2 regions of the Carnobacterium funditum DSM 5970 genome follow, and region 2 is predicted to be linked to the other one. Evidence: a T-box and tRNA genes for the amino acid it is inferred to sense, from the RefSeq annotation. Region 2 holds a T-box; the other holds one or more tRNA genes.
What was found. The T-box of region 2 lies ahead of BR44_RS03585 (valine--tRNA ligase). A T-box ahead of a tRNA ligase gene usually reads a tRNA of that ligase, here a tRNA-Val.
Positions count from the first base shown of each region.

Region 1 (9,725 bases), 810 kb from region 2:
CATATATCCAAATGAGGATGTTGAATACTGGTAAAGGCCCAGCTGTGAGAGCTTTACGTGCACAAGCAGACAAATTTATGTATGCAAATGAAATGAAGCGCACGATTGAAACGACTGAAAATCTCGTTTTAAAACAAGGAATTGCAGAAGAATTAATTATAGAAGATGGTATTTGTAAAGGGATTATTACGCATACTGGAGCTATCTACCGTGCAAAAGCTGTTATTTTAACAGCAGGCACCTCTTCTCGTGGACAAATCATTATTGGTGAATTGAAATATTCTTCAGGTCCAAATAATTCTCAACCTTCAATTAAACTTTCAGAAAATCTAATCGAACACGGCTTTGAACTAAATAGATTTAAAACAGGAACGCCCCCACGGGTTAAGGCGTCTACCATTAACTATGAGTTAACAGCAGAACAACCAGGTGATATAAAAGTGAATCACTTTAGCTACGAGACATCAAATAACGTTTATCTAAAAGATCAACTATCTTGTTGGTTAACTTATACAAATGAAAAGACACATAACATCATTCAAGAAAATTTGTATCGTGCACCAATGTTTACAGGTATTGTTGAAGGAGTCGGAGCACGTTACTGTCCGTCAATTGAAGATAAAGTCGTACGTTTCAGTGATAAACCAAGACATCAGTTGTTCTTAGAGCCAGAAGGTCGCCATACAGAAGAAGTTTATGTACAAGGTCTATCTACTTCGCTTCCTGAAGATGTCCAAGAAGATATTCTGCACACGATTGAAGGCTTAGAGAATGCTGAAATGATGAGAAGTGGCTATGCAATTGAATACGATGTCGTTGTTCCTCACCAGTTGCGTCCTTCATTAGAAACAAAAGCGGTTGAAAATCTTTTTACAGCCGGACAAATGAACGGGACATCAGGATATGAAGAAGCTGCGGGCCAAGGGATTATGGCAGGGATTAATGCTGTTCTTAAAATTCAAGGCAAAGAACCTTTTGTGATGAAACGTAGTGCAGGTTATATCGGCGTAATGATTGATGACTTAGTAACAAAAGGGACAAATGAGCCATATCGGTTATTGACATCAAGAGCGGAATACCGGTTGTTGCTACGCCATGATAACGCTGATTTCCGTTTAACAGAAATAGGTTACCAATTAGGCTTAGCTTCAAAAGAGCGCTACGATGCCCTTCTTTTAAAAAAGGAAAAAGTAGAACAAGAGTTGAATCGTTTAGGTCATATTCGATTGAAACCAACAGTAGAAATTCAAGATTTTTTAACAGCAAAAAATATCTCGCCATTAAAAGATGGCATTTTAGCACTTGATTTCTTACGTCGACCAGAAATTTCATACTGGGATATTCTTAAATTTGCTCCATTAGACGAAACGTTGCCTAGAGATGTAGAAGAACAAATTGAAATCCAAGTAAAGTATGAAGGTTATATAAAAAAAGCCATTCAAAAAGTAGACAAGCTAAAAAGAATGGAAAATAAACGAATTCCAGAGAATATTGATTATTCGGTTATCAATGGAATTGCAACCGAAGCAAAACAACGATTAACACTTATTCAACCTGAAACGATTGCACAAGCAAGCCGTATTAGTGGCGTTAATCCAGCTGATATTTCAGTTTTAATGGTTTATGTAGAACAAGGAAAAATTGTAAAAGTATAGGGATAGAATAATAGCTACAATAAAAGCCGGTACAATTAAGGATTAACTTAATTGTACCGGCTTTTATTCATTCAGTAAATTAGATTTTTTTTTCGTTTAATAAATCTTGAATAGCATTAGCATTCTTTAAATCACAAGTAATAATAAGATGATCACCAACATGAATAATAGTGTGTCCATGAGGAAAGATATATTCATTCCCCCTACGCATGGAGGAGATGATGATTTCTTCTGGCCATTCCACGTCATTGATAGCTTTTCTAGATAAAAGGCTATCAGGTCCGATAGTATGCACAAAAGAGTGAGGTTTGCTCACTACTACATTATCGTCATCCGGAATTAAATTTTTCAATAAACTTTCGTAGATTGGTTTAACTCCTAAGAAGTCGGCCATCATATACGCTGTTAAAGAAACAACTGCTAACGGCATTAATTGATTCAAGCCTCCAACCATTTCAGTAACTAATAAGATAGCTGTTAAAGGCGCTTTCCCTATAGCAGTAAAGTAACCAGCCATAGCAAATAAAATAAAATGAGTTAAATACTGAGCATCCATTTTAAAATAATAAATCATAAATTGAGCAAATAGCGCACCAAGAATGGCACCCAGAGATAAAATGGGTAAGAAAATACCTCCAGGAACACTAGCTCCATAAGATATCATCGAGAAAATAAAACGAAAAACAAATAATCCAACTAAAATAGATAGAGATAAATTCCACTTCGGCAGTTGCGAAATAATCCCATGCCCCCCTCCAATCAGTTCTGGCAAATAAAAGCCCATTGGGATAATTAGTAAAAGAGGAATAACCGAATTAAAATGCTCAGGAATAAAGGAAAATAATTGATAAAATTTTGGAAGGATATCTAATAAAACTTTAGAGTAAATCCAGCCTCCAAAACCGAGGAGAATTCCTAATAATGGCAAGTAAATATAATATTTAAGTGGAAGATTTGTTACTGTTCCGATGTCCAATATAGGAGCTAAACCAAAAAAGTTTAAAGAGACGAAGTTGGCAACAACCGCTGATGTAAATGTTGTTATAGCAACTAAAGGAGAGAAGTTGTGATGAACTTCTTCCAATATAAACATTAATCCTGCTATAGGTGCATTAAAAGCAGCTGCTAAACCTGCTCCAGCTCCACTCGATAATAAAACCTTCTCTTCTGTTTCATCTCCTTTTGTTAATTTGCTGACACCCAATCCCACTGAAGCTCCTAATTGAATAGAAGGACCTTCTCTACCAAGAAAAAGTCCAGATCCTATAGCTAATAGTCCGCCGATGAATTTTTTCCATAGGACAGACCACCATTGAACATGAATAATACCTTGAACTTGACCTTTTACTTGAGAAACCCCACTCCCTTTAATGTCTGGGTCGCTTTTAACAAATAAACCAATAATAATAGCGATAGTAATGGAGATAAAAGTCCAAGGAATCAACCATAGAGGTTCTGAATGGAAAAATGTGTATAAAAGGATAATATTTTCAAAAATAATTTCTACACCTAAACGGAATAAACTTACGATGAAGCCCACCAACACCCCAACTACTATTGCTTTAGTGATGTATCGGATTCGTCGATCTTTAAGTGTAGTGAACAATCTTTTCATGCGTTAATCTTCCTTCTCTAAAATATATTTTAAGTCTCACTTAACCATACTACTACTTTTAGGTGGACAGAAACAAGGTTAATAGGTAATTAAGAAAAATTACTTTGCTTTAATAACGAGAGTAGGGTATAATTGATAGCGGATACTTTAATAAACAAAGGTTCCATAGCTCAGTTGGGAGAGCACTACCTCGACAAGGTAGGGGTCGCTGGTTCGAGCCCAGTTGGGACCATAACGAATTGGATAGAAGCCCTTAAAATTTTGGCATAAGTGATTTTCCGCCATGTTTTAGGGCTTATTTTTTTGTCACCCCCTTTTCTACTTACTGGTCCATCCTCGATTGCCATCGTACGAAAGCCACCTTCTAAATTTCCTAATAAAATTTTATTGTAATTTTCCGTCTTATGACCTGTGATCGCAGAGTTTTCGTTGTGAGATTCGCAGTTCCTTGAGTATGAAAAGGCATCCTATAATCACGCAGTAGCGAAAGCTACCTTTAAAGTTATTAAGTCAGATGATGTATGCTATAATTTAGTAAAGATTTAAAGGAGAAAAAATGAAAAAATTAGTTAAGGATATTGGAGATGAATTAAAGCATTTTTTATCCGGAAAGACAATAGATGCGGTTATTCCACCGATAATATATGTAATAGGAAATAATCTGTTCGGACTTAAAGAAGGAATCATACTGGCTCTATCTATTGCTTCTATTTTAGCTCTATTTAGGTTTTTAAAAAAAGAAAAGATTCTTTATGCTCTGGGAGGTATTGCCGGGGTAGCTCTGGCTTCTGGATTTGCATTAATTGCGGACGAGGCAGCAAATTATTTTGTGCCTAAGATAATAGGGAGTGGAGGTTTATTTTTAGTATCTATTATAAGTGTTTTTGTTGGAAAACCTCTTGCAGCAATTTTAAGTCATCTATCAAGAGGTTGGCACTTTGATTGGTTTTTAAGAGATGATATAAAACCAGCTTATAGAGAAGTAACAGTTGTATGGGCAATTTTATTTTTAGGAAGAATGATTCTTCAAATATTTCTATATAACAGAGGGAACTTAACGGAGTTAGGATGGGCAAGTATTTTACTTGGTTTTCCAGCAACTCTGACAGTGTTAATTTTAACACTAATTTATGGAGTATGGAGACTTAAAAGATTAGGTGGGCCTGGTATAGATGAGTTTCAAGAAGGAAAAAATCCACCATGGGAAGGTCAGAAAAAAGGGTTTTAAACGTGTAAATACATTTTTTTAAAAGAATGAGAAAAATGAACTTCAAAAGAGTGTTAAAATTTACTGAATCGTTTACTGATGGCAGTTTCGAGGTTAACAAATGGTGCTCCTAATTAGAGCTACTAAGAGTGGACATAAGCGAATAGTAAATAAAACATGCCCGTTAATGATTTATAAATCATTAACGGGCATGTTTTATTTATCAGCTTTATCAGAAACAACTTAATTAAATAATCTAGCTATAAAAAATGTAATAGTAGAAACAGCTCCCCCTAAAGAGGTTCCCCAAATCAGGTCAATGATAGTAATCTTAAGAGGCCAATCTTTTAGAGTTGCTAAATTGGTTAAGTCATAGGTAGCATAGGTTAACAGTCCTAGGAACATTCCTGCAAATAAAGCATATGTCCAACTATTGTTTTCTATTGCGGGATTAATTACAAAAAACAATAATCCAGCTATAAAAATTAAATAGAAAATAATGGCGGCAACCCAATTAGGTTTAGCACTCATAATAAAACCCAGCTCCCGTTGATACAAATCTTTAGCAATAAACACTAGCCAAATAAGATCAATAATTAGAAATGTAACAAAGGCTATTAAATATTGTGTTAATAATTCCCACATAATTATTCTCCTCCTTTTATGAGTGGTTATTTTTAGGAAACCAAGGAATAAAAGTATTTGTTCTCAATTGATAAGCATCGTAATCTGCTCGTCCTTTATATTTCTTTTCCAACATCCTGACGCCAGAAACGAATACAATAAAGGTTGTCATTAACAAAGACCCACAGACTAGCGACCATTTATTTTTTCATCATTTTCTCATGTGGATAGACTTATAATTCTATGATTTACCTATGTTTCGTTTCACAGGATGGACGGTTAACTTGGAGCTTCAACATAATGTAGCATTGTTACATTATGTTGAAGCTCCAAGACTTCACCGAATATAAAAATATAGCCAGCCGCAACAATAAATCCAAATTCCCACCAATGTCAATAATGTAATGGTTCTTTATAATTTTCCTTACGATAAAAAGTGCAAATAAATAAAACTACAAATACTTGTAATTAGATAAGTTTAAACCACCTATTTTTTTAGTATATAAGATAGTGCAACTGCTCCAGCGCCAGCCCCTACAGCTACAACTGATGAAGTCTCCACAATATATCTAGGTTCTTTACCAATTAATCCTGTGAATAAATGCTCTAATTCTTTGGCCTCTTCTAAATTATTGATGTGAACAATATTATATGATTCTATAGTGTTACTTTTCATTATTTTCCTAACATGTTGCACCAACTTGTTGAGACTACCTTTAGTTGTAAAAGAAATACTATCCAGTTTCCCCTCGCCTGCCTCATCCAAGGTTACAATGGGTTTTAATCCAACTTTTTTCCCTATTCTACCCATAGTTGTGCTTAAGCGGCCAGATTTTATCATATTATCTAAGGTTTTTACACGAACTAATATTTTACTTTTTGGTATATCATTAGTTACTATATTGACTATTTCATTGTGTTTATAGCCTTGACCAATTAAATCAGCAGCTTTTGCGACCAATAATCCTTGGGCTCCTGAATTTTGTTTTGTGTCTATAACATCTATTTTAAAGTTATTAAACTTCGTTCTCTTAGCCACTCTGTTAATCGTATTGTAAGTGCCGCTTAATTGCTTGGAAACTGTCATAATAACCAAGGATTTATAATAAGTAGAAAGATAAATCAAAATATTTTCTATTGTCTTTTCATCCGGTTGTGACGATGTCGGTAAGTCTTTACTGTCTTTAGAATAATCCAATAGTTGTTCAGGCGTTATAGTTAATTTATCAATAAAGGAAGTCTTCTCGAATAATATATTCATATTGATGATATGAATTTGTTCCCTATCTATAAACTCTTGAGGGATATCGGCTATACTATCTGTCAATAGAGCTATGTCTGATTTTCTTCTCAATACAACATCTTGTTGTTTTTTCATATCATCTACTTTTTGGTATTCTATATTGCCATTTTGACGAAGTATTTCAAATACACGCTCTGGTTCGTTGGAATGGATATGAATTCTCATTTGGTTATTATTCGCTGCAACTACTAAAGAATCACCTAAATTATTTAAAATCTTCTTCATGTTTTTTGTGTCTAATTCATTTCCTCTTAGTAAACATTCTGTACAATACCTATAAGTAATCTTAGAATTCATGTCGTGTTCAACTGCGACGTGGATGGTTTCTCTTTGTACTTTATTAATGGATTCTATATCTATCAGATTCCCTTTTTTAAAGTATTCTAGCATGCCATGGATAAAAAAGGCGAAACCGCTGGCGCCTGCATCAACAACTCTTGCTTTTCTTAGCTCTTTTAATTGATATTGTGTCTTTGTCACTGCCGCATTCAATACTTCTGTTGCTGAGGACATGAGTTCTGTAATGTTATTATTTGAACCATCATGTCGGTTTAAAGCTTCTCCCCATTCTCTCATAACCGTTAAGATAGTACCTTCAATAGGTTGTTCTATTGACTCATATGCATAGTCAGCTGCTTTTCTACTAGCTGAAGCATATTGATTGTAATCTATAAATTCTTGATCAGATATTTCCATGCTTAATCCGTAGATATATTGGGCAAATATTATACCTGAATTCCCTCTAGCCCCTCGTATTGCAGCATCAGAAAAAGATTCTAAGGTCTGTTTAACCGTCTCACCCTTCGTTGAATCATTGATAATTGTTTCCATCAATGAAGAAAGGTTAGTACCAGTGTCACCATCTTGTATTGGAAATACATTTATCCTGTTTAAAAATTGTCTATTTGAAACTACTTCATGTGCTCCATGTAAAAATGCATTATACATATCGCCACTAGTTATATTGGTAATTACCATTATTCCCTCTTCCTCCCACGGCTGCACTTATTATGAAATTAAAATATCAAAAGAGTGCATTTAAATCACTAATTATACAGCCTAAATCATGTGTATAATATTAACTCGCATAAGTTAGAATGATTTTACGAATAATTTGGGCTTTTACTATGAATTTATGCCCTTTTCGTTACTACATTTCAATTAGTTTGATAATTAATGTTTTCAATAAATATTGTTAGGTGTTAAATTAAACATAGCTTGTTTTCCAAAATGTGTCAAGCAACTAAGGCCGGGGTTCTATGGTCTAATACTTTGCGTGAGTAACCATCTAACCAACCTAGCAGATAAGATTATCTTCCAAGCCTTCTAGTTACTGTAGATGGGTCTTTCAACTTCAGCATAACTCACTAATTAACACCTGCTATCCATTATCGGTATTTTGAATGGTGGGGCAAATCCATTGCAATCATTTAATGCTCTGAAATATACTGAGGGAGAAAATAGGATAAGACACTTTCTACCTGAAATTGATTGGATACTTGAATGGGTATATGATAGTTGCTTGTTAAATTTTGTTAGTCAAGAGAGGTTTTTTTCTTATTTAACGATTCTAGGTAGAGTCTTATACATCAAAAATCAGTGAAGATCCATGAAATTAGTAACATGCTACATTTCTAAATCACGACCACTATATACGAATTCACTTATATATTCGACTTTGGTGTTTTTTCTATCATAAAGTTAATTTATTCGAATGATGTAATGTGGTAGGTTGTGTGAGATGAAATTTTTCTTCTATATAACATACTAAATAATATACTAAAATAACAAGTTTTTTTAAATGATATTAAACTGTTACATGCCTATTAGTTGGGATCATAACGAATTTTATTTTAAAAAATTCGATGTGACTAACCGTTTAATCTTTATTTATTTATAAAATTTATCATAAAAAATGTGGTTTAGGCATTGCACTTAGACTTGATTTGTTATACAGTTAGACAGATGAACCTGTGAAACAAATTAGTGTTTCACACTATCAAAGGAGTTGTCTTATGAATCCGGAAGAGTTTAAATTAGCCCTTCAGAATAAAGGGATTGACGTTAACGAGAAACAAATGAAGCAGTTTGATAATTATTTGATACTTTTGCAAGAATGGAATGAAAAAATTAATTTAACCGCGATTACTGAAAGTGAAGAAGTCTATTTAAAGCACTTTTACGATTCAATAACAGCTGGATTGTATATGGATTTTAATAAAGGGGTCCAAAGCTTATGTGATGTAGGTGCTGGTGCTGGGTTTCCGAGCATCCCCCTAAAAATTATTTTCCCAAAATTGAAAGTAACAATTGTAGATTCTTTAAATAAAAGAATTCAATTTTTGACTATTTTAGCAGAAACGTTACAATTAGAGGATGTTCATTTTTATCATGATCGTGCTGAATTGTTCGGTCAAAATCAACAGTTTCGTGAAACATTTGATTTTGTAACAGCTCGTGCTGTTGCTCGGATGAGTGTTTTAGCCGAGTTATGCTTACCGTTGGTAAAAAAAGGTGGAATTTTCATAGCTTTAAAAGCTAGTAGTAGCGATAGTGAAATGAAAGAAAGTAAAAAAGCTATTGCAACACTTGGCGGGAAGTTTCGAAAAGAATTTATTTTTGAATTACCTAAAGAGGCAGGGGAAAGACACATCCTATTAATAGATAAGAAAAAAGAGACACCCAAAAAATACCCAAGAAAACCAGGAACACCTAACAAAAGTCCTTTATAAAAAAATTGAATAAAGAGCGAAAAATGATGGATCATTTGGAACAAATGCGTAAGAGAAAGATACGCACTTGTATTCTTTCTCTTTTTTTAATTTTTTAAAAACAAGATACAGTCACAATCATAGATGGAGGGAAAAGAATGGCACGAATTATAGCAGTCGCAAACCAAAAAGGCGGAGTGGGGAAAACTACTACAACAGTCAATTTAGGCGCTTGTTTGGCTTATTCTGGTAAAAAAGTCTTATTGGTCGATATTGATGCTCAAGGAAATGCAACTAGCGGGTTAGGTGTTCGTAAAGTTGATGTAGAAAAAGATATCTATGATATTTTAGTAAATGAAACCCCAATTGAAGAAGTTGTGTTGCCTTCTTCTAGAGAAAACTTATGGGTTGTGCCCGCTACAATTCAATTAGCCGGTGCAGAGATTGAACTGACGAATCAAATGGCACGTGAGACTAGATTAAAACAAGCGTTAGCCAAGATTTCGGATGACTACGATTTTGTTCTAATCGATTGTCCACCTTCATTAGGCCACTTAACCATCAATGCATTTACAGCAAGCGATACAATTTTAATCCCAGTTCAATGCGA
Region 1 is NZ_JQLL01000001.1:1,596,195-1,605,919, forward strand. It holds gene mnmG (tRNA uridine-5-carboxymethylaminomethyl(34) synthesis enzyme MnmG) at 1-1,655, shown strand, start outside; gene BR44_RS07400 (ClC family H(+)/Cl(-) exchange transporter) at 1,735-3,270, opposite strand; tRNA gene BR44_RS07405 (tRNA-Val) at 3,430-3,502, shown strand; gene BR44_RS07410 (DUF3159 domain-containing protein) at 3,827-4,498, shown strand; gene BR44_RS07415 (DUF2177 family protein) at 4,721-5,122, opposite strand; partial or broken gene BR44_RS11520 (DUF1295 domain-containing protein) at 5,139-5,291, opposite strand; gene BR44_RS07420 (DegV family protein) at 5,589-7,382, opposite strand; gene rsmG (16S rRNA (guanine(527)-N(7))-methyltransferase RsmG) at 8,420-9,136, shown strand; gene BR44_RS07430 (ParA family protein) at 9,274-9,725, shown strand, end outside.
Region 1: it encodes a tRNA-Val, which carries the amino acid that the T-box ahead of BR44_RS03585 (valine--tRNA ligase) is inferred to sense. The anticodon was not compared.

Region 2 (9,725 bases):
TAAATTATCCATCTACTTAACCTCAATTTTCCAATCTACACACACACCCAATCACTTATTATTACAATCAGATAAAAAGGTCATAAAAAAAAGACTTAGTTAATTGACTAAGTCTTTTTACGTTTTAAGTTTAATTTAAGCTTTGTTTACGTTTGCTGCTTGAGGTCCACGGTTTCCTTCTTCAACGTCAAAAGTTACTGCTTGTCCTTCTTCTAGAGATTTGAATCCTTCACCTTGGATAGCTGAGAAATGTACGAATACATCGTCTCCGTTTTCGCGTTCGATAAAACCAAAACCTTTTTCTGCGTTAAACCATTTTACTGTACCTTGTTCCATTATAAATATCCTCCTCGTGCACTAAACACTTTGTATTTTTACGTTTCTGTCAATAGTAAGATTCTGAATATTTCAACAACAATTCTTGCACCTACATCAACTTAAACGTTAAAAATATTTTATCATAATACTATATTCTAAGCAAGTAAAACGCTTTATTTTCATTTGGTATAAAAAAAAGATCTGGTAAAAATTACCAGATCTCTCGAAGTTTAATTTAAATTAAGCTTTGTTTACGTTTGCTGCTTGAGGTCCACGGTTTCCTTCTTCAACGTCGAAAGTTACTGCTTGTCCTTCTTCTAAAGATTTGAATCCTTCGCTTTGGATAGCTGAGAAATGTACGAATACATCGTCTCCGTTTTCGCGTTCGATAAAACCAAAACCTTTTTCTGCGTTAAACCATTTTACTGTACCTTGTTCCATAATTAAATATCCTCCTCGTGCGTTTTGCACATTTTGTTAAGCCTTGCTAACGGTACGAATTGGAATGTTTTGAAACAATTCTTTTCTGTTACCTCACAAAAACCTTAAAGCTAGTGTAACATGTGATTCAATACATAGCAAGAACAACTTAACTATTTATTGGATATCCACCTATTTAGACTGCCTTTTCTGATCCATACACATAGCGAATCACTTACTGGTACGATTAGATAAAATAATAATAAAAAAAACTTAGTCAATTGACTAAGTTTTTTTACGTTTTAAGTTTAATTTAAATTAAGCTTTGTTTACGTTTGCTGCTTGAGGTCCACGGTTTCCTTCTTCAACGTCGAAAGTTACTGCTTGTCCTTCTTCTAAAGATTTGAATCCTTCGCCTTGGATAGCTGAGAAATGTACGAATACATCGTCTCCGTTTTCGCGTTCGATAAAACCAAAACCTTTTTCTGCGTTAAACCATTTTACTGTACCTTGTTCCATTATAAAATATCCTCCTCGTGCGTTTTGCACATTTTGTTAAGCCTTGCTAACGGTACGAATCGGAATGTTTTGAAACAATTCTTTTCTTATACCTAAACAAAAACTTGTATTAAGTATAACATGAACAATAAAATGATTCAACTATTTAATATGGTTTTCATATTAAAATATGCCAAGTTCTTTTAAGCTTATATAATAAGTTTGCCCAACGATGATGTGATCTAGCAATTCAATACCCATCATTTCCCCACAACTAGCCATCCGCTTGGTAAACATGATATCAGCTTCTGAAGGTTCAGGATTTCCGGAGGGATGGTTGTGACCAATAATAATACGCGCTGCTGAAAATCGAACAGCTCCTCTAAATATTTCTCTGGGGTGAGCTACGCTAGAATTCAAGCCTCCAATGAAAACTGTTTCTTTCTTAATGATTTCATTTTTAGTATTTAAGTACATCACAATCACATGTTCTTGTTGCAAATCACGCATTTCATTCAATAGCATCTCTCCCGCATTACGACTAGAGGTAATTTGCCCAATTTTAAGTTGAGATGCTTGAGAAATGCGAATACCTAATTCAATTGCTGCTCTTATTTCTGTGGCTTTAATTTTGCCAATTCCCGTTATCCCCATCAGCTCCTCTATCGAAGCTGTTTTCAAAAAATATAAATTTTCAAAAGTATTCAAAACTTTCATTGCAAGCACCATAACATTCGAATCTTTTGTTCCTGTACGGAGTAAAATTGCCAATAATTCATGGTTGGCTAATGCTTTTTCTCCATAGTTCTCTAAACGTTCCCTTGGTCTTGAAAAAACAGGTACCTCTTTAACTAGACTCGTCATTTTTCCTGTCATAAAAACACTCCTTTTCTACCTACCTTTTTAATATACGCAAGAAAAAAGAGCTATTTTCATTTTTTTATCATCACATAGTTAACAAAGCATGTGTATCATGAATAAAGTTCTTAACTTGTTGCAAATCTTTATGGATAGCTAATGTTTTTCGTATTTCTTCATCCCCAGCCTCAAAAATATCTGGCACCATAATTACATTAATTTGTGCATCATATGCTGCTCTTATACCATTAAGCGAGTCTTCTAAAATTAGTGTATTTTCTTTTTCTACTCCTAAATCAGACCAAGCTTTTTCGAATATTTCAGCATCTGGTTTTGCCCGTTTCACTTCATTTCCACCAATAAAGTAATCAAAGTAGCCTTCTAAATTTTCTCGTTTCAGAAAAAAAGAAACAACCGAATTTATATTACTTGAAGCAACAACCTTTTTTATTTGATTCTCTGCTAGGTAATCTAATAATTCCAATAACCCAGGTTTTTTGATTAATCCGTCTCTTTCGATTACTTCAATAAGCCTTTCACTAGTTTTTTTTATAAAAAGAGTAACTTTTTCATCGTCATTGAAATCTAAATATAAGTTTCTATGGAATTCTTCATCAGAAATTCCAATGTATTTAGAATAATAATCATATGAAAAATCCATACCTATAAGATCTGCTACTTCTTTATTTACTTTGTAATACATTGTTTCGGTATCAAACATTAGACCATCCATATCAAAAATGACTGCTTTGATTTGCTTCATTTTAAAACCTCCTCATTCATCAGTTGATTTTAGTAATAACTGCCGGACTTCTGAAATAAAATAAAGTGAGCCGGTAATTAAAATAATATCGTTTTCATCCATTTCTCTAATAATATCTGCTACTGCTTCTTGCCAGTATTCTTTTACCTTTATACCTGAAATTGCATATGATTCCAGTTCTTCTATTTTAACAGCTCTAGGATTAGCAAAGCTCGTTAAAGTAATATGAACATTCGCCAATTCCTTTAATAAACTTAGCATACTATTGACCGCTTTATCTTGTAGAACAGCAAAGATTAAATAAACGTCTTGTTGTTTAAAGTCAGCGTTTATCGTTTCAATTAATCTGCGTATAGCGGGCTCATTATGAGCGCCATCTAAGACTATCATAGGACTGTCGCTAATTTTTTCCATTCTTCCTGGCCAAAAAGCTAATTTAAGCCCTCTCCTTGTCGCTTCATGGTTTAGTTCTAAATTTGTCTTATGACAGTAAATTTGTAACGCTTCTAGAGCCACCATCGCATTCTCAATTTGATGTTGTCCTAACATTTTTATTTGTATCTGATTTAAATAAATGTGTTCATCTTCAAAAGTAAATTGCTCACCCCAAGTTGGTAGTGTTTGGCATTTCGAAGACCAATAATCTTCTCCAAATAATTTAATGCTAGATTCGTTTTTTTTAGCAACCGTTTGGATAACTTGCAGAGCTTCATTAGGCATCCTTCCTGCTACAACAGGAACATTTGGTTTAATGATTCCTGCTTTTTGTGAGGCGATTTCAGCTAACGTTTCTCCTAATACCTGCATGTGATCTAAACCAATAGTAGTTATGACTGAGACAACAGGAGTCACAACATTTGTTGAATCCAATAAGCCTCCTAATCCAACTTCAATCACTACTACATCAGCATGACCTTCACCAAAATAAATAAACATCATAGCAGTAATCACTTCAAACTCAGTAGGTCCATCCAACTCAGTTTCTTCCAATTCGTAGGCTAAAGGATAAACCACGTTAGCCAATCGGATAATTTCTTCATCCGATATAGGCACTCCGTTAACACTAATACGTTCATTGAACGTCTCAATATAAGGAGATGTAAACGTTCCAACTGTCTGGCCATTTGCTTCTAACATATTTCTTAAAAACGTAACGGTCGAACCTTTTCCGTTCGTACCAGCAACATGTATAGCTTTTATTTTTTCTTGTGGAGATCCTAATTTTTCTAGCATCCAGTCCATTCTCTTAAGTCCAGGTTTCATTCCAAAAATTTTTCTGCCATGAATCCAGTCCAATGCCTCTTCGTATGTTTTAAACATCAGTTGCACCTCGTCTTTTATAGTCATCGTTTTCCAATAAACAGCAAAAAAATCTTTGCCTTCTTTCATAGTAGTGAAGGCAAAGATTTTTTTCAAGTCTATTTAATTATAATTGAGTTTTTAATTTAATTATAATTGAGTTTTTAATGTCTCAATTCTTTTTAAGACAAGCGTTTGTTTTTCAAGGTATTCTGTTTCTTTTGCTTTTTCTGCTTCTACAACCGTAATCGGAGCATTCTCGATAAATTTAGCATTAGATAACTTACCTCTAACTCTTTTAACTTCACCCGACCATTTAGCCAATTCTTTTTCTAAACGAACAATCTCTTCGTCGATATTAATCAAACCTGCCAAAGGAAGATAAATCTCTGCACCCGTAATAACTGCACTCATAGCTGTTTCAGGAGCTTTAATGGTACTTGAGATAGTTAGATTTTCAGGATTACAAAAGCGTTCAATATAAGAAATATTATTTTTCAAGAACGATTCAACTTTATTATCATTTGTTTTAATCAATAGTTCCACTGACTTGGATAAAGGAGTGTTAACTTCTGAACGAATATTACGGACAGAACGAATCAATTCCATTAATACATCCATTCCTTCAGTCGATTCCTCATCCGATAGTTCAGGACGAACAACAGGATATTCTGCAATGACCAATGATTCTCCAATATGCGGAATATTTTCCCAAATTTCTTCTGTTACAAAAGGCATAACTGGGTGTAACAAACGGAGTGTCTGATCCAACACATAAGCCAAAATACTTCTTGTTGTTTGTTTAGCCTCTTCATCATCATTAAATAAGATTTCTTTACTCATTTCGATGTACCAATCACAAAAATCATCCCAGATAAAGTGATAGAGGTGCCGATTTGCTTCGCCAAATTCAAAGCGTTCAAATAAATCTGTCACTTTTTCTATTGTTTTGTTTAATTTAGTTAAGATCCATCGATCGGCCATCGTTTTTTCACCTGTTAAATCAATTTGTTCAACTGTGAAATCTTCCATATTCATTAATGCAAAGCGACTTGCATTCCATATTTTATTAATGAAATTCCATGAAGCGTCCATTTTGTCATAGCTAAAACGAACATCTTGACCTGGAGCGGAACCATTTGACAAGAACCACCGCAAAGCGTCAGCACCATACTTATCGACTACTTCCATCGGATCAATTCCGTTGCCTAAAGATTTACTCATTTTGCGACCTTCTTCATCACGAATTAACCCGTGAATAAGCACATCATTAAATGGTTTTTTACCAGTAAATTCAAGACTTTGGAAAATCATGCGACTAACCCAGAAGAAAATAATATCATAGCCTGTTACTAGTGTGTTATTGGGGAAATAACGTTTAAAATCTGCTGAGTCCTCATCTGGCCAACCCATTGTTGAAAAAGGCCAAAGAGCTGAACTGAACCAAGTATCTAAAACATCTGGATCTTGTTCCCAATTTTCACTATCTTCGGGTGCTTCCATCCCGACATAAAGTTCTCCACTATGTTTATGATGCCAAGCTGGTATTCTGTGACCCCACCATAATTGACGAGAAATAACCCAATCATGGACATTTTCCATCCAGCTTAAATAGGTATTTTCAAAACGTTCAGGTACAAAATTAACTTTATCTTCAGTAGCTTGCAAAGCGATTGCTTCTTTTGCAAGAGGTTCCATCTTAACAAACCATTGAGTTGATAATCGTGGCTCAATAATGACTCCTGTTCTTTCTGAATGTCCTACACTATGTGTCATTTTTTCGATTTTCACTAATCGTCCTTCAGCCTTTAAATCCTTAATAACAGCTTTTCTAGCCTCAAAACGATCCATACCTGCATATTTACCTGTCACTTCGTTCATCGTCCCATCTGGATTCATGACGTTTGTACGAGGTAAATCGTGTCGATTTCCTACCGCAAAGTCATTAGGATCGTGCGCAGGCGTTATTTTAACCACACCTGTCCCAAAATCCATTTCAACATACTCATCCGCAATGATTGGTATTTCAAGGTTCATCAATGGCAAAATGATTTTTTTACCAATGAGATGTTGGTAGCGTTCATCATCAGGGTGAACCGCCACTGCAGTGTCACCAAGCATTGTTTCCGGACGTGTTGTGGCAATTTCTACAGAACCGCTACCATCTGCTAATGGATAGGTCATATGATAAAAAGCTCCTTCAACATCTTTATGAATTACCTCAATATCTGATAAAGCCGTTTTTGCTTTTGGATCCCAATTGATAATATATTCTCCACGATAAATCAGATTTTTGTTATACATCGTAACAAAAACTTTCCTAACCGCTTCGGATAGACCATCATCTAAAGTAAATCGTTCACGTCCGTAATCAACGGATATCCCAACTTTCGCCCATTGCTCACGGATAACTGCAGCATACTCTTCTTTCCATTCCCAAACCGTCTCAATAAATTTTTCTCGCCCTAAATCATAACGTGAAATGCCTTCTTCAGCTAATTTAGCCTCTACTTTTGCTTGTGTAGCAATGCCCGCATGATCCATCCCTGGTAACCATAAAGTATCAAAACCTTGCATTCTTTTTTGTCTGATGATGATATCTTGTAACGTTGTGTCCCAAGCATGCCCTAAATGCAACTTACCTGTCACATTTGGAGGAGGAATAACAACAGAATAGGGTTCCTTTGTCTTATCTCCACTTGGTTTAAATAAATCTTTTTCAAGCCACTTTTCGTAACGACCAGCTTCAACTTCTTGGGGTTGATATTTTGTCGGCATTTTTAATTCTTTGGACATTTTTTAGCCTCTTTTCTTTTTATTTTTTTCTGAAATAGTAAAAAAAGCACCCGCCCTAATACAAATTTTTGTATTAGGACGAATGCTTTTTGATTCGCGGTACCACCTATATTGTATATTTCCTTAGAAAATATACCTCTCTTCACGTTTTTAACGAAACGTTATTCCGGACAAAGTTACTATTTCTTCACCTCGTCAGCTCCCAAGCTACTTTCATTTTATCATGGTCAAGAACTCTCAGCATTTGTTCTTTTCTCTGAATACCCATCTAATAAAATTACTCCTCTTGTTCATCGCTTTTTTTCTATAGTTCATTTTAGCATTGAAAAGCTGTTAATTCAATCCTGATTTTAACGAAAAGTCAGAATTAACGTGCTATTTTTGTATTTTTGATTGCTTTGTCATAATCTGGCTCATCACTCATTTCTGATACCACTTCTTTATAAACTAGCTTCCCAGTTGCGTCAATAATAAACACAGAACGAACCAAGACATTTAGTTCAGGAATAGCTATTCCATAGGCTTTTCCGAAAGATAAATCTGTATCCTGAAGCATTTCCATATCTATGCCTTCTCCTGCACACCACTTCTTTTGCTCATCTTTCGTATTTGTAGAAATAGTCATTATTTTGATTCCTTCAAGTTCACTTGCCTCTTTATTAAACGATTTTGTTTGAATCGCACAAACTCTCGTATCAATGTCAGGGATAACACTTATTAAAGTAACCATCCCTTTACAGTCTTCTAAAGTTACTATTTCATCCTTACTATTTTTGATTGAGAAGTCTGGGCCTTTATCACCAACGTTAGGTAATGTCCCCTCTACTTTAAGTGGCTTGCCTTTTTTTGTGAACTCCATATTTACTCGCTCCCATTTCTAAACATATTTACTTGTTAAGTATACGCTGTCTGAAAAGAAAAATGCAAATCCGGAATTCATCTATTTTATAAATTTAGTGTCAAAGAGTAGGTACTGTGTGTTTAAAGGTTAGAAAAGATAGTAAGTATCCTAATTTTCATTTTATCCTTTTACCGTTGGTGGAAGCAATCTACCATCATAATAGACCAGAGTTAATATTTCACCTGTTAAATCAATATAACGAACATCTACAGTTGATGGAACTATTACTCTACCAGGAGCAAAATTTAAAATAGAAGTAATTCCAGAATCAACCAACCTATCTACCAACTCTTGTGAATGCTCGCTTGGAACTGTAGAAATCGCTACATGAATGTTTTCACGAGATAAAACACTTTTCATTTGATCAATAGAATAGATAGGAACTCCTGATAAAATTTTCCCAGAATTTTCTTCACTATTTTCGAAACCACACGTTATTTTCATATTGTCATTTCTGCGGAAATTATTAGCAATCAGCGCTTTCCCGATGTTTCCTACACCTACTAAGGCTATATTGATGATTTTATTCACATTCAAAATTTCATGAAACACTTCTACTACATAATCAACTTCATAACCATAGCCACTTCTGCCTAATTCACCAAAATGAGAAAAATCACGACGAATTGTCGCTGAAGGTATTTGAGTTAATTCACTAATTTCTTGTGATTTTATCCTTTTAACTCCAGTATCTTCAAGCTTTTTCAAGCATCGATAATAAACGGGTAATCTTTTAGCAGTTGCTTTCGGTACAGACTGTTTTTCTTGCTTGATTTTCATTAGAAATCCTCCAATTGCATGTCTATTTCCTCAAATCATATCATCAATAAAAATAAAACTCAATCTTTTTGTGATAATAATCACATTCAAAACTATTTTACTACTTTTCTTAAATGAAAATAAAACACTCGCTATTATATTATAATAAAAAAGATTAGATATTTTGTTTTCTCCTGCTAGCTAACTATTAAAAGGAGTACATTTTCTAATCTTTTTTATTTATTTATAAGAGTCCAGAATATTTGACGGCTTGTTGCTTTTCTAAAGTATCTCCTACTTTTATTTCAGAAAAAACCAGATTATCCATCACACGTTGAATTAAGTCTTCTATATTCAATCTCGCTTCATATCGTCTAGTTTTTTCTAAATCTGGTTTTGTTTTAGGAGTAGTTGGCGCAAATATAGTACAACAATCCTCAAAAGGTTGTATTGATAATTCGAATGTATCAATATTTTGAGCTAAATCGATTATCTCGTTTTTATCCATTGAAACAACAGGACGGATAATGGGTGTAGTCGTCACATCATTAATGGCTATCATGCTATGCAAAGTTTGCGATGCTACTTGTCCAAGAGACTCTCCATTAATAATAGCTAATCCTTTTCGTTCTTCACGAATTCGTTCTGTAATTCGTAACATCATACGTCGTGTCACTGTCATTGAGTAACCTTCAGGTACACATCTTTTAATTTCTTCTTGAACTTCAGTAAATGGAACTTCAATGAATATAATATTTCCGACAAATGCAGCCATCTTTGAAGTTAAATCCTTGGCTTTTTGCAAAGACCGAGGACTTGTATAAGGAGGACTGTGAAAATGAACGGCCTCGATTTCTACACCACGCTTCATTGTCAAGTAACCTGCTACTGGGGAATCAATCCCGCCAGACAGCATTAGCATACCTTTCCCACTTGAACCTACTGGTAGTCCGCCTGCTCCTAATATTGTTTGACTAGAAAGAAAGATACCTTCATTTCTAATCTCAACACGTATATTAATATCAGGGTTTTTCATTTTCACTTTAATACCTTCAATATTTTTTGAAACTTCTGATCCTAATAAATGATTAATTTCATCAGTGTCTAAACTAA
Region 2 is NZ_JQLL01000001.1:783,696-793,420, forward strand. It holds gene BR44_RS03555 (cold-shock protein) at 136-336, opposite strand; gene BR44_RS03560 (cold-shock protein) at 559-759, opposite strand; gene BR44_RS03565 (cold-shock protein) at 1,057-1,257, opposite strand; gene radC (RadC family protein) at 1,420-2,112, opposite strand; gene BR44_RS03575 (HAD family hydrolase) at 2,183-2,857, opposite strand; gene BR44_RS03580 (bifunctional folylpolyglutamate synthase/dihydrofolate synthase) at 2,870-4,246, opposite strand; gene BR44_RS03585 (valine--tRNA ligase) at 4,307-6,952, opposite strand; T-box leader at 7,024-7,255, opposite strand; gene tpx (thiol peroxidase) at 7,320-7,811, opposite strand; gene BR44_RS03595 (redox-sensing transcriptional repressor Rex) at 7,974-8,633, opposite strand; gene thiI (tRNA uracil 4-sulfurtransferase ThiI) at 8,857-9,725, opposite strand, start outside.